Alloyangia pacifica: one gene and its partner. The protein of the gene in region 2 interacts with the protein of the main gene of each other region in a pairwise test. Links are inferred from orthologs where the notes say so. Each region holds a gene or a part of one and is shown on either strand. Other genes may lie near its edges.

Region 1 (7,101 bases), on a different replicon or contig from region 2:
GGCGGCTCCGCCTGGCAATGGGACACCACGCGCTGCCAGTACTACCTGCACAACTTCCTCACCTCGCAGCCCGACCTCAACTTCCACGAGCCCGAGGTGCAGAAGACGCTGCTCGACGTGGCGGAGTTCTGGCTCGACCGCGGGGTCAACGGCTTCCGGCTCGATACGGTGAACTTCTACGTGCATGACGCCAAGCTGCGCGACAACCCGGCGCTGCCGCCCGAGCGGCGCAACCCGATCACTGCCCCGGCGGTGAACCCCTACACCTGGCAGGAACATCTCTACGACAAGACCCAGCCCGAGAACCTCGAATTCCTCGCCAAGCTGCGCAAGCTCATGGACCGCTACAACGCCGCCGCCGTGGGCGAAATCGGCGAGGACCTGCGGGGCCTCGAGGTGCTGGGCGAATACACCTCGGGCAATGATCACCTGCAGATGTCCTACGCCTTCGAGCTGCTGTCGCAGCGCGCACCGACCGCCGAATACGTCAAGGAGGTGATGGACAAGGTCGCCGAGGTGGCAGGCGGCGGTTGGGCCTGCTGGGCCTTTTCCAACCACGACGTCGAGCGCCATGTCACGCGCTGGGGTATCGGCGCCGCAGGGGCACGGCTCTACACCACGCTGATGATGTGCTTGCGCGGCTCGGCCTGCATCTATCAGGGCGAGGAACTTGCTCTGCCCGAGGCGGTGCTGGCCTTTGAGGATCTGCAGGATCCCTATGGCATCAGGTTCTGGCCAGCCTTCAAGGGCCGCGACGGCTGCCGCACGCCGATGGTCTGGGAGCCCGATGCCCACCACGGCGGCTTTTCCGAGGGCAAGCCCTGGCTGCCGGTGAGCCACGAACACCTGCGGATGACCGTCGAGGACCAGGAGAAGGACCCGGCGGCGATCCTGCATCACTACCGCCGTGCCATCGCCTTCCGCCACGCTCATGCGGCGCTGAGCAAGGGCGAGATCACCGATCTCACGGCCACCGGTAACGTGCTCAGCTTCCGCCGGGTGGCCGAAACTGAAGAGCTGTTCTGCGCCTTCAACATCGGTCCCGATCCGGCGGTGATCGACGCGCCGGCAGGCAAATGGCAGCAGGTCGGTGTCGAGCTCGGCTCGACCGGCACCGCGCCCGATGGCAAGTTCCACCTCGGGCCCTGGCAGCCCGCGCTGGCGTTGCGGATGTGATCGGCAGAAACGAAGGATAAGGGGAGGCGGAGACGATGGCAGACCTGAAACTCACCGATGTTGGCAAGGTGTACGGAGGCACCGTGGAGGTGCTGAAGAACATCGACCTGGATGTCACCGCAGGCGAGCTTGTCGTCTTCGTCGGCCCCTCGGGCTGCGGCAAGTCCACGCTGTTGCGGATGATCGCCGGGCTTGAGCGGATCACCGGCGGCACGCTCGAGATCGACGGCCAGGTGGTCAACGACGTGCCCCCGGCGCAGCGCGGCATCGCCATGGTGTTCCAGAGCTACGCGCTCTATCCGCATATGACCGTGCGCGACAACATGTCCTTCGCCCTGCAGATCGCCAAGAAGAGCAAGGCCGAGATCGCCGAGGCCGTCGAGCGCGCCGCGAAGATGCTGCAGCTCGAACCCTACCTCGACCGCCTGCCCAAGGCGCTCTCGGGTGGTCAGCGCCAGCGCGTCGCCATCGGCCGGGCCATCGTGCGAGATCCCAAGGTGTTTCTCTTCGACGAGCCGCTCTCGAACCTCGACGCGGCGCTGCGCGTGGCGACGCGGATCGAGATCGCCCAGCTCAAGGAGAAGCTGCCCGACCGCACGATGATCTACGTGACCCACGACCAGGTCGAGGCAATGACCCTGGCCGACCGCATCGTCGTCCTTGCCAACAAGGGCATCGCGCAGGTTGGCTCGCCGCTGGAGCTCTACGAGACGCCCAACAGCGAGTTCGTCGCGCAGTTCATCGGCTCGCCGGCGATGAACATGCTGTCTGGCGAAGTCACCGGCACCGGCGCGCAGACCACCGTCAGGCTGCAGACCGGCGGCACCGCGGTCTCGGACGTGGCCACCCGCGAGTCGGACATGGGTCTTCAGGTGAACGTCGGCATCCGCCCCGAGGATTTCACCGAGGCAACGGCCACGCCGGTGTTCACTGGCAAGGTCGCGCTGACCGAGGCGCTCGGCGAGGTGACCCTGCTGCACTTCGAGCCGCAGCCCGGCTGCAAAGAGGCGGTGATCGCCAAGCTTCCCGGCATCCATCAAGGCTTGCGCGGCACCGAGGTCGGGCTGAGCGCCGATCCCGCGAAGGTGCATCTCTTCTCTGAAGGCATCTCGTTGCGCTACCGCTGAGCGGTGCAAGAGCCCTCGACGGCTCTTGCAACCCGCTTCGAAGAGAGACGCTCCCGCCCGGCGCGCGGATGAGGTATCGTGCAAAGGCGCATTCCCGCCCTGCATGTTCTTATTAAGTTCTCATTTACCCATTGCGATCCGGGGCGTTTGGCCTATGTGTAGGAGCGTTCCTTTCCCGAGGGTCTCATGCCAGAGCTGAAGCAGATCGAAGTGCGCGGCGCGCGCGAGCACAATCTCAAGAATATCGACGTCGACATCCCGCGCGACGAGTTGGTGGTGATCACCGGCCTGTCGGGGTCGGGCAAGTCTTCGCTCGCCTTCGACACAATCTACGCCGAGGGCCAGCGGCGGTATGTCGAGTCGCTCTCGGCCTACGCGCGGCAGTTCCTCGACATGATGGAAAAGCCCGATGTCGATCACATCGCCGGCCTCTCGCCGGCGATCTCCATCGAGCAGAAGACCACCTCGAAGAACCCGCGCTCGACGGTCGGCACGGTCACCGAGATCTACGACTACCTGCGCCTTCTCTTCGCCCGCGTCGGCACGCCCTACAGCCCCGCCACCGGCCTGCCCATCGAGGCGCAGCAGGTGCAGGACATGGTCGACCGCGTGATGGCGCTGGAGGAGGGGACGCGCGGCTACCTGCTCGCGCCGATCATCCGCGACCGCAAGGGCGAGTACCGCAAGGAATTCCTCGAGCTGCGCAAGCAGGGCTTCCAGCGGGTGAAGGTCGATGGGCAGTTCTACGAACTCGACGAGCCGCCCACGCTCGACAAGAAGTTCCGCCACGACATCGACGTGGTGGTCGACCGCATCGTCGTGCGCGAAGGGCTCGAGACGCGTCTTGCCGACAGCTTCCGCACTGCGCTCGATCTGGCCTCGGGCATCGCCGTTCTGGAAACCGCGCCGCGCGAAGGCGAGGGGGATCCCGAGCGGATCACCTTCTCGGAAAACTTCTCCTGCCCGGTCAGCGGCTTCACCATCTCCGAGATCGAACCGCGCCTGTTCTCCTTCAACGCCCCCGTGGGCGCCTGCCCGGAGTGCGACGGCCTCGGCGTCGAGCTGTTCTTCGACGAGCAGCTGGTGGTGCCCGATGTGACGCTGAAGGTCGCCGACGGCGCCATCGCGCCCTGGCGCAAGGGCAAATCGCCGTACTTCCTGCAGACCATCGAGTCGATCGCCAAGCACTATGGCTTCAACAAGAACGCCCGCTGGAAGGACCTGCCGCAGAAGGTGCAGGACGTCTTCCTTCATGGCTCTGGCAAGGAAGAAATCCCCTTCCGCTATGACGAGGGCGGCCGCGTCTACCAGGTGACCCGTGCCTTCGAGGGCGTGATCCCCAACATGCAGCGCCGCTACCGCGAAACCGACAGCGCCTGGGTGCGCGAGGAGTTCGAGCGTTACCAGAACAACCGCCCCTGCGGCGCCTGTGGCGGCTACCGCCTGCGGCCCGAAGCGCTGGCGGTAAAGATCGGCTCGGCCAAGAAGGACACGCTGCTGCACGTCGGCCAGGTGGTGCAGATGTCGATCCGCGAGGCGCACGACTGGATCGAGACCGTGCCCGAGGCGCTCTCGGGACAAAAGAACGAGATTGCCCGCGCCATCCTCAAGGAGATCCGCGAACGGCTCGGCTTCCTCAATAACGTCGGCCTCGAATACCTGACCATGTCCCGCGCGGCGGGGACACTCTCGGGCGGCGAGAGCCAGCGGATCCGGCTCGCGAGCCAGATCGGCTCGGGGCTGACCGGTGTTCTCTACGTGCTGGACGAGCCCTCGATCGGGCTGCATCAACGCGACAACGACCGGCTCATCGGCACGCTGAAGTCTCTGCGCGACCAGGGCAACACGGTCATCGTGGTCGAGCATGACGAGGACATGATCCGCCAGGCAGATTACGTCTTCGACATCGGCCCCGGCGCCGGGGTGCACGGCGGGCAGGTGGTCAGCAAGGGCACGCCGCAGATGATCTCGGACGATCCCGCCAGCCTCACCGGCCAGTATCTCGCCGGCACCCGCGAGATCGCGGTCCCGACGGAGCGGCGCAAGGGCAACGGCAAGATGCTCAAGGTGGTCAAGGCGACCGGCAACAACCTCAAGGAGGTGACTGCCGAGTTTCCCTTGGGCAAGTTCGTCTGCGTTACCGGCGTCTCGGGGGGCGGCAAGTCGACGCTGACCATCGAGACGCTCTACAAGAACGCCGCTATGCGGCTCAACGGCGCGCGCGAGACCCCGGCCCCCTGCGAGACGATCAAGGGCTTCGAGTATCTCGACAAGGTCATCGACATCGACCAGCGCCCGATCGGCCGCACGCCGCGTTCGAACCCGGCCACCTACACGGGTGCGTTCACCCCGATCCGCGACTGGTTCGCGGGCCTGCCCGAGGCCAAGGCGCGCGGCTACAAGCCCGGGCGCTTCAGCTTCAACGTCAAGGGCGGGCGCTGTGAGGCCTGCCAGGGCGACGGCGTTATCAAGATCGAGATGCACTTCCTTCCCGACGTCTACGTCGAATGCGAGACCTGCAAGGGCCAGCGCTACAACCGCGAAACGCTGGAGATCAAGTTCAAGGGCAAAAGCATCGCCGATGTGCTTGATATGACAGTGGAAGAGGCGCAGGAGTTCTTCCAGTCGGTGCCCTCGATCCGCGAGAAGATGGACGCGCTCATGCGGGTCGGCCTGAGCTACGTGAAGGTGGGCCAGCAGGCGACCACTCTCTCGGGCGGCGAGGCGCAGCGAGTGAAGCTGTCGAAGGAACTGGCGAAACGCTCGACGGGCCGCACGCTCTACATCCTTGACGAGCCGACCACGGGCCTGCACTTCGAGGATGTGCGCAAACTGCTCGAGGTGCTGCACGAGCTGGTCGAGCAAGGCAACACGGTGGTGGTGATCGAGCACAATCTCGATGTCATCAAGACCGCCGACCATATCATCGACATCGGCCCCGAGGGCGGTGATGGAGGCGGCGAAATCGTGGCCACGGGCACCCCCGAGGAGGTGGCCGAGGTTGGGCGCTCGCACACCGGGCATTACCTCAAGCCGATGCTGCGGACGGGCAGGGTCGCGGCGGAATAGGCGCGCGGAGCGCAGGGCGCGTCGATGCGTCCTTGAAATGAAAAAAGGACCGGTCGCCGTCAGAAGCGCCGGTCCTTTTTACGTCGGTGTGGAAGGATCTAGGGTCGGGTGCGGGGGGCGCGCCCCTCGGCGCCGGCTTACTTCGCCAGTTGGGCGATGCCGCCGATGATGTCGAGCACGGCGCCGGTGTCCGGGTCGACGCGGTAGACGTAGTCGTCGACGTTGTAATAGGTTCGGCGCGGATCGAGCTGGTAGCGGCCCGGATCGCGGATCACGATGTAATTGTCGCGGATCCGCTCGCCGCGGTCATAGCGGTGGATGTGGATCGCGTCGTGGTCGCGGTCGCGATCACCATGGTGCTTGCCAATCTTCTTGTACTGGCCCGGCGGCATGCAGGCCGCGTTCTTCTTGGCAAGACCCGGTGGGCATCCCTTGGGGGCGGCGCTGGCGGCCATGGGGGCGGCGAGGGCGGCAGCCGAAAGGGCCGCGAGGGTGAGGGTACGTAACATGCTGCTCTCCTGTACGTGGTGCGGAGTTATACGCAGAGAACGCGCGCTGCCGCCGCATCGGTTCCGAAAAATCCCGCGCCGCCAGCGGGTTTCCGCCATGTCCTCAGGTGCTCCAGCCGGGCTTGCGCTTTTCCAGGAACGCCGTGATGCCCTCGTCGGTGTCGCGGTCGAGCATGTTCTCGACCATCACCTGGCCGGCCAGCGCATAGGCCGCGTCCAGCGGCAGCTCGGCCTGCGCGTAGAACGCCTCCTTGCCGATCCTCACCGCGTGCGGCAGCTTCGAGGCGACGCTTTCCGCCAGCGCCTGCGTCGCGGCGGCCAGCTCGGCCTCGGGGACAACGCGGTTGACGAGCCCCAGGGTCTGCGCCTCGGCGGCGGGAATGAAACGGCCCGTGGTGAGCAGCTCGAAGGCCTGCTTGCGCGGCAGGTTGCGGCTCAGCGCCACCATGGGCGTCGAGCAAAAGAGCCCGATGTTGACCCCGTTGACGGCGAAGCGCGCATCTTCGGCAGCCACGGCCATGTCGCAGCTCGCGACCAGCTGGCAGCCGGCGGCGGCGGCGATGCCGTGCACCTGCGCGATGACCGGCTGGGGCAGGCGGGTGAGGCCGGTCATCACCCGTTCGCAGCGCTCGAAGAGATCGGCGAAATAGGCGGCCCCCTTGTCCTCTGCCTGCCGTCCGGCCTGCATCTCGCGCAGGTCGTGCCCGGCGCAGAACACCTTGCCCGCGCCCGAGATGACCACCGCGCGGATTGTCTCGTCCTGACAAAGCGCGTCGATCTGCGCCTGCAAAGCCGCCAGCATCGCGTCCGACAGCGGGTTCAGCCGCTCCGGCGCGTTCAGCCGCAGGTGGGCCACCGGCCCGGTGTCGTGACGTTCCAGAATTGCCATCTTGTTCTCCTCCATCCTCGCGGGCAGCCTAGCCAGCGGAGAAGAGGGGCGAAAGAGGCGGGAGGTCGCATGGCGCTGCAGTTCACCATTCCGGAGATGACCGGATTCCTGAGGGAGGTCTTTCCGCAGATCGAGGGCATGTTCGCCATCGACCGCATGGACGAGGAAATGCTCGTGATGCGGCTGATCGTGGACGAGCAGCACTTGCGGCCCGGCGGCACGGTCTCGGGGCCGTCGATGTTCGCGCTGGCGGATGTGGCGGCCTACGTGGCGACCATGGCGCGGATCGGGCGCGAGGCGCTCACGGTGACCACCCATTGCTCGATCGATT
Region 2 (6,555 bases):
GCTGCTCGCTCTGGCGCTCTGGACGACGCTTTGGGGCATTCCCGGCGCGATCCTCGCGGTGCCGCTGACCTCGATCCTCGCCATCGTGCTGGCCAGCTTCGACAAGACCCGCTGGCTCGCCTTGCTTCTGGCCGAGCGCGTCGATGTGCCGCCTGCCGCCGAACCCACCCCCCGGCACGGCGAACTTCCCGAACGTTAACGCGAGATTGACAGAGCCCCGGGGAGGGGCGCACCTTCGAGGCACCGGCCGCGTGCCGGGTGTATTGAGGGAATTTGGAAATGCAGCATTGGCTTATGTGGATCATTCTCGGTATCGCAAGCATCCTCGGCGGGCTGTTCGCGCTTTTTAACCCCTTCGCCGCCTCGATCGCGGCGCAGACCATTGTCGCCTGGTTTTTCCTGATCATCGGCGTGGTGCAGGCCATCAGCATCTTCCGCGTGACCCGCATGAAGGAGCGCCTGCTCGCCATTCTGCTGACGATCATCTACCTCTGGCTGGGCATCAGCTTCCTGGCCAACCCGCTCGAAGGCCTGATCTCGCTGACGCTTGTCGCGGCGATCATGTTCCTCGTCGGCGGCGTCGCCAAGGTGATCTACGGCTTTTCGGTCGCAGAGGGGCGCTACAAGCTGGCGCTGCTGATCAGCGGCGCGATCTCGGTGATCCTGGCACTCATGATCTTCACCAATTTTCCGTCCTCGGCGGCGGTGGTGCTGGGCGTGCTTCTTTCGGTCGAACTGCTCTCGACGGGCGTGGCGCTGGTCGCCTTCGGGATGGTGCTGAAGCAGCACCCGGAACTGCGCAAGCGTGCGGCCTGAGCGACAACCCACTTCGAGACCGCATCCGGCCCCGCGGGGCCGGATCTACCCCTGCGGAGGAGTTTGGGCTGCGACCTCCGCCGGGAACCGCCGACGGCACTCGGCCTGCCCGGCCGCCGCATCGCGTCCGAGCTGTGGCAGCGCCGCCCCGATCTCGTCGAGCCGACGGTGCAACTCGTAGGGACGCACCGGAACGCGACGTGTCACCGGCTCAGACTCCGTCCGCCAGCAATAATGCGGGTGCTCGTAATAGATCCCACAGAGTTGCCAGCGCCGGCGGGTCTCCCATTCGGTCACATAGGTGAAGCCGCGCGCCAGATCTCGCGAGATGCGGCTCTGCTCCTGCAGCGCATCGGCATAGAACCGCGCCGCCTCGCGGTTGCAGCGCTCATAGGGCGTGCCGCAGGCCGCCAGGGCGAGACAGGATATGAGCAAAAACCGGTGCATGCGGAAAAGCCTAGCTGCGAACGCCGCGCCGGTCGAGAGCGACTTTTGCGGCCGATCGGTGCTGGACTGCACGTTGCCGTGACCTACCTGTCGGCGTAGGGAAAGCAAGGAGACAGACGATGTTGGGACGGATTGGGATCGCGCTCGGACTCTGCGCGGGCGTTGCCGGCTGCAGCGAAACCGAGAGCGCCGCCTCCAGTGGTGAAGACAGCTGCGGTGCCGCGGCCTATCAGAGCCAGATCGGCCACGCCGTCGGCGACCTCGAACTCACCCCCGGCGCCAAGCTGCGTATTGTCGGACCCGGTCAGGCGATGACCATGGACTACCGCGCAGACCGGATGAACATCGAGACTGACAGCGCCGGACAGATCCTTCGGGTGTTCTGCGGCTAATCGGAAAATCCGTCAAAACGCTCCGAACAACACATTGGTTCCGAAGAATATTTCTGGAACCATCAAGCCGCCCTCACGGTTCCTTTACCGAAACACCACGGCGCCCAAAGCGCCGGATCAAACCGGAAGGGAACTGAACATGCGTACCGGATCCATCGTTGCCCTCGTTGCCGCCGCCGCTGTCGTGATCGGCGTTGGCGCATACATGATCGATTTTGATGTCACGAAAGAGGGCAGCCTGCCCGACGTTGACGTCTCGGTTGACGGCGGCGAGATGCCCGAGGTCGATGCCGAGGTCGGCTCGGTCGAGGTTGGCACCAAGACCGAGAAAGTCACCGTCCCGGATGTCGATGTCGAGGTCGACACCAAGGAAGCCGAGGTCACCCTGCCCGACATCGATGTGACCCCGCCGGACGAGAAGAACGACGGCTGATCGCTCACGCGGTCACACGGTGAAAACGAAAGCCCCTCTCCACCCACCGTGGAGAGGGGCTTTTTCATGCCGGGGGATGGATGGCCTAGCGCTTCCGACGCTTGACGTTGCCGCCGCGCTGGCCTGGACGGCCGGCCGTCGAGCGCCCCTTCGATTTCACCGCAGCCTCCGACGCCGCCTCGACCGCCGATTGCCGCGCGAGCGGGTCGTCGTGGATCGCCAGATCGACAGCCTCGAGCCGCTTGACCTCGTCGCGCAGGCGCGCGGCCTCTTCGAACTCGAGGTTCTCCGCCGCCTTGCGCATGTCGGCGCGCAGCCCCTCCAGCACCGCCTCGAGGTTCGAGCCCTGCTGCTTGGCGTCGATCGACGCGGTCACGCGGTTCATGTCGACGTCGCCCTGATAGAGACCGGCAAGGATGTCGTCGACGTTCTTCTTGACCGTCGCCGGGGTGATGCCGTGTTCTTCGTTGTAGGCCATCTGCTTCTCGCGGCGGCGCTCGGTTTCGGCCAGCGCCCGCTCCATCGAGCCGGTGACGCGGTCGGCATACATGATCACCCGGCCGTCGGCATTCCGCGCGGCACGGCCGATGGTCTGGATCAGCGAGGTTTCGGAGCGCAGGAAGCCTTCCTTGTCGGCATCGAGAATTGCCACGAGCCCGCATTCGGGGATGTCGAGGCCCTCGCGCAGCAGGTTGATGCCGATCAGCACGTCGAAGGCGCCAAGCCGCAGGTCGCGCAAGATCTCGATCCGCTCGATGGTGTCGATATCCGAGTGCATGTAGCGCACCTTGATGCCCTGCTCATGCAGGTACTCGGTCAGATCCTCGGCCATGCGCTTGGTCAGCACGGTGCAGAGTGTCCGGTAGCCATCTGCCGTCACCTTGCGGATCTCGTCGAGCAGATCGTCCACCTGCATCTTCACCGGGCGGATCTCGACCTGCGGATCGAGAAGTCCCGTCGGGCGGATCACCTGCTCGGCAAAGACGCCGCCCGCCTGCTCAAGCTCCCAGTTCGCAGGGGTCGCCGAGACGAAGACCGACTGCGGCCGCATGGCGTCCCATTCCTCGAACTTGAGGGGTCGGTTGTCCATGCAGGACGGCAGCCGGAAGCCGTGCTCGGCAAGGGTGAACTTGCGCCGGTAGTCGCCCTTGTACATCGCGCCGATCTGCGGAACCGAGACGTGGCTCTCGTCGGCGAAGACGATGGCGTGGTCGGGGATGAACTCAAACAGCGTGGGCGGCGGCTCGCCCGGCGCGCGGCCCGTCAGGTAGCGCGAGTAGTTCTCGATGCCGTTGCAGACCCCTGTGGCCTCGAGCATCTCGATGTCGAAGTTGGTGCGCTGCTCGAGCCGCTGTGCCTCCAGGAGCTTGCCCTCTGCGACAAGCTGGTCGAGCCGCTGGCGCAGCTCCTTCTTGATCTGGATAACCGCCTGCTGCATCGTCGGCTTCGGCGTCACGTAGTGCGAATTTGCATAGACGCGTATGCGATCGAAGCTGCCGGTCTTCTCGCCGGTGAGCGGGTCGAACTCGGTAATACTCTCCAGCTCCTCGCCGAAGAACGAGAGCTTCCACGCCCGGTCTTCAAGGTGGGCGGGCCAGATCTCGAGGCTGTCCCCCCTCACCCGGAAGGCCCCGCGAGAGAAGCCCGCATCGTTGCGCCGATATTGCTGCGCCACCAGATCGGCGATGATCTTGCGCTGGTCGTACTCGCTGCCCGCGTGCAAGTCCTGGGTCATCGCGCCGTAGGTCTCGACCGAGCCGATGCCGTAGATGCAGGAGACCGAGGCGACGATGATCACGTCATCGCGCTCGAGCAGCGCCCGGGTGGCCGAGTGGCGCATCCGGTCGATCTGCTCGTTGATCTGGCTTTCCTTCTCGATGTAGGTGTCCGAGCGGGCCACGTAGGCCTCGGGCTGGTAGTAGTCGTAGTAAGACACGAAATACTCGACCGCGTTGTCCGGGAAGAACCCCTTGAACTCGCCATAGAGCTGCGCCGCCAGCGTCTTGTTGGGCGCGAGGATGATCGCCGGGCGCTGGGTCTCCTCGATGATCTTGGCCATGGTGAAGGTCTTGCCGGTGCCCGTCGCTCCAAGCAACACTTGGCTGCGTTCGCCATCGCGCACCCCCTGCGCAAGTTCGGCGATCGCCGTCGGCTGGTCGCCCGCCGGCGAGAACTCGGTCTGCATGCGGAAGCTGATGCCGCCCTCGAGCTTCTCCCGCGTCCGGACATCCGGCGCGGGGGCGTGCATCATGGGCATCGACTTGTCGGAATGGGCATAGGGCATGTGGTCATCTCCAGGCGCCTGCAAGACGTGTCGCGCCGAACGGCAATTTCAAGGGGTTTCGGGCTCGGTTGGCTGGGGGGACTCGCTCGCGGGCGCATGGCATTTTCACGGAATGTTCCTTTTCTGCGGGCAAGACGCAAGGGTTCGGGAAGATTTGCCGCACCGCCGCGCCGCGATCTCTTGCCCCGGCACTATAAATTCTCGATAACGCCAATGAATGTCAGGAGGGATTCCATGCGTGCACGGATTTACCAGCCGTCTCGGACGGCAATGTCGTCGGGACAAGCCAAGACCAGGGACTGGATTCTCGAATTCTTCCCCGCCTCCCCGCGCGAGGTCGACCCGCTGATGGGCTGGACCTCCTCGTCTGACACCCAGAGCCAGGTCCGTCTGAAGTTCGACAGCAAGGAGGCGGCCCTCGCCTATGCCGCCGAGCACGGCATCGAGGCGCAGGTGAACGAGCCCAACAAGCGCAAGCCCAACCTGCGCGCCCGCGGCTATGCCGAAAATTTCGCGGTGGATCGCCGGAGCGCCTGGACGCACTGAGTGTGTAAATCGGAGCAAAGTTGTCTCAAAATCGGGGCAAGGGTCCCGCGAAGCTAAGCATCGAACAAGATATAGGGCGCCCGCTGGGCGCCTTCTCCATATGTTGATATCGCCCCCGTCTCGGATCGATCGGGGTCAATATTCGGATGAAGAGGACACATGGGGCAGCCAAGGTCTATTTCGAAGGGCTGGGATGCATCCCACCTTCACTCGGCTTTTTAGTCATTCCTCCAGGCAGCCGGTCCAGTGAGGCGCTCGGACCGGCCATAAGATCTCGGATGGGTCCGCTTAGACGGCGCGCAACCTGCGCTTGTTGACGCCACTGGACTGAGAGGCCGATCGCTTTGGCGAGGCGAGAGTCAGAGAAAGCAGATGAATGCGCAAACGGAAGCATAAGTATGCGCAAGGGGGGCGTTGTTGCAGAACGGCGTCCTGAGGCGTGGGGGGCCCTTTCCCCGTCAGGTTCAGGTCACGCGGACGATCTCGGCTGTGCCGAGGGCGTTGAAGCGGTTCATGAGGGCGACGCGGATGTGGAATTCGGCAGTCTGGCGGTCGGGGTCTCTGGCGGCGATGCGCTCGCCGAAGGCCTTCAGGCATCGCATCCTGGCCTCGGCGCGGCTGCGGATATGGTATCCGGTCCACCGCTTCCAGAACGCCCTGCTATAGTGACGTGTGGCGCGCAGGGTTTCGTTGCGCGCCCGGGCAGCTGGGCAGTCGCCTTTCCATGGCCGACCGTTCTTGCGGATCGGGATGATCGCAGTGCCACCGCGTGCGATGATGGCGCTATGGCAGCGGCGGGTGTCGTAGGCGCCGTCTGCGGTCACGGTGCCGATGTCTTCGTCGTCCGGGATCTGGTCCAGCAGGTCTGGCAGGACGGGGCTGTCGCCTTCCCGGCTGGGGGTAAACTCGACCGCGCGGATGTCGGAAGTGGCGGTGTCCATGGCCAGATGGACCTTGCGCCATTGGCGACGGCCTTGCAAACCGTGCTTCCGGGCCTGCCATTCGCCATCGCCGAGGAACTTGATGCCGGTGCTGTCCACCAGCAGGTTCAGCGGCCCACCGGCACGGCGATAGGGGATCTGCACCTTAAGAGTCTTCTGTCGGCGGCACAGCGTGGAGAAGTCTGGAACGGGCCAGTCCAGCCCGGCGAGGCGCAGGAGGCTTGCGACCATCCCGGCAGTCTGCCTGAGCGGCAGCTTGAATAGCACCTTGATCGACAGGGGCGTTGTTGCAGAAATCTCATCGTGAAAGATTCACATCACGAATCCAAGCGGTTAGACGGGCGTCATGAGCAAGCCCGAGCCCAAGCCCGCCCGCTACCGCACGACGAACTGGTCCGCCTACAACGCTGCGCTGACGAAGCGCGGGTCTCTGCTGATCTGGCTGGACAAGGAGATGGCTTGGCACGCGCCGCATGAGGGCCGCCCCGGACGCCCGCCAGTCTTCTCGGATGCGGCGATCCAGTTCTGCCTGTCGATGGCGCTGTTGCACAAATCAGATGATTACCGCAGTTCCCCTTTCCCCGGACACACTTATCCCAGGGCCACGGTGACCGGGATGCCGAGGGCAGTGAAGCGGTTCATCACCGCCGCACGGAGCTGAACTTCGGCAACCTGGCGGTCGAAGTCGCGGGACAT

The links.
Region 1: the proteins of uvrB (region 2) and uvrA interact in binary tests that used the Escherichia coli proteins (3 or more experiments, as listed by UniProt). The link is inferred for Alloyangia pacifica from one-to-one orthologs.

The regions. Positions count from the first base shown.
Region 1 is NZ_CP022189.1:1,491,047-1,498,147, forward strand. Bases 2,125-5,572 are described here. They hold uvrA (excinuclease ABC subunit UvrA), read left to right. Parts: upstream 2,125-2,489; coding sequence 2,490-5,372; downstream 5,373-5,572. Other genes in these bases: CEW88_RS07130 (ABC transporter ATP-binding protein), read left to right, coding at 2,125-2,303; CEW88_RS07140 (excinuclease ABC subunit A), read right to left, coding at 5,510-5,572. Also shown: CEW88_RS07125 (alpha-glucosidase), read left to right, coding at 1-1,176; more of CEW88_RS07130, read left to right, coding at 1,212-2,124; more of CEW88_RS07140, read right to left, coding at 5,573-5,881; CEW88_RS07145 (enoyl-CoA hydratase), read right to left, coding at 5,985-6,770; CEW88_RS07150 (PaaI family thioesterase), read left to right, coding at 6,840-7,101. UniProt on the Escherichia coli protein: The UvrABC repair system catalyzes the recognition and processing of DNA lesions. UvrA is an ATPase and a DNA-binding protein. A damage recognition complex composed of 2 UvrA and 2 UvrB subunits scans DNA for abnormalities.
Region 2 is NZ_CP022190.1:693,312-699,866, reverse strand. The notes cover bases 1,774-4,675. They hold uvrB (excinuclease ABC subunit UvrB), read right to left. Parts: upstream 4,373-4,675; coding sequence 2,174-4,372; downstream 1,774-2,173. Other genes in these bases: CEW88_RS16190 (ETC complex I subunit), read left to right, coding at 4,607-4,675; CEW88_RS16200 (hypothetical protein), read left to right, coding at 1,795-2,088. Also shown: CEW88_RS16220 (AI-2E family transporter), read left to right, coding at 1-199; CEW88_RS16215 (HdeD family acid-resistance protein), read left to right, coding at 280-816; CEW88_RS16210 (excinuclease ABC subunit B), read right to left, coding at 862-1,263; CEW88_RS16205 (I78 family peptidase inhibitor), read left to right, coding at 1,383-1,655; more of CEW88_RS16190, read left to right, coding at 4,676-4,918; CEW88_RS16175 (IS5 family transposase), read right to left, coding at 6,451-6,555. UniProt on the Escherichia coli protein: The UvrABC repair system catalyzes the recognition and processing of DNA lesions. A damage recognition complex composed of 2 UvrA and 2 UvrB subunits scans DNA for abnormalities.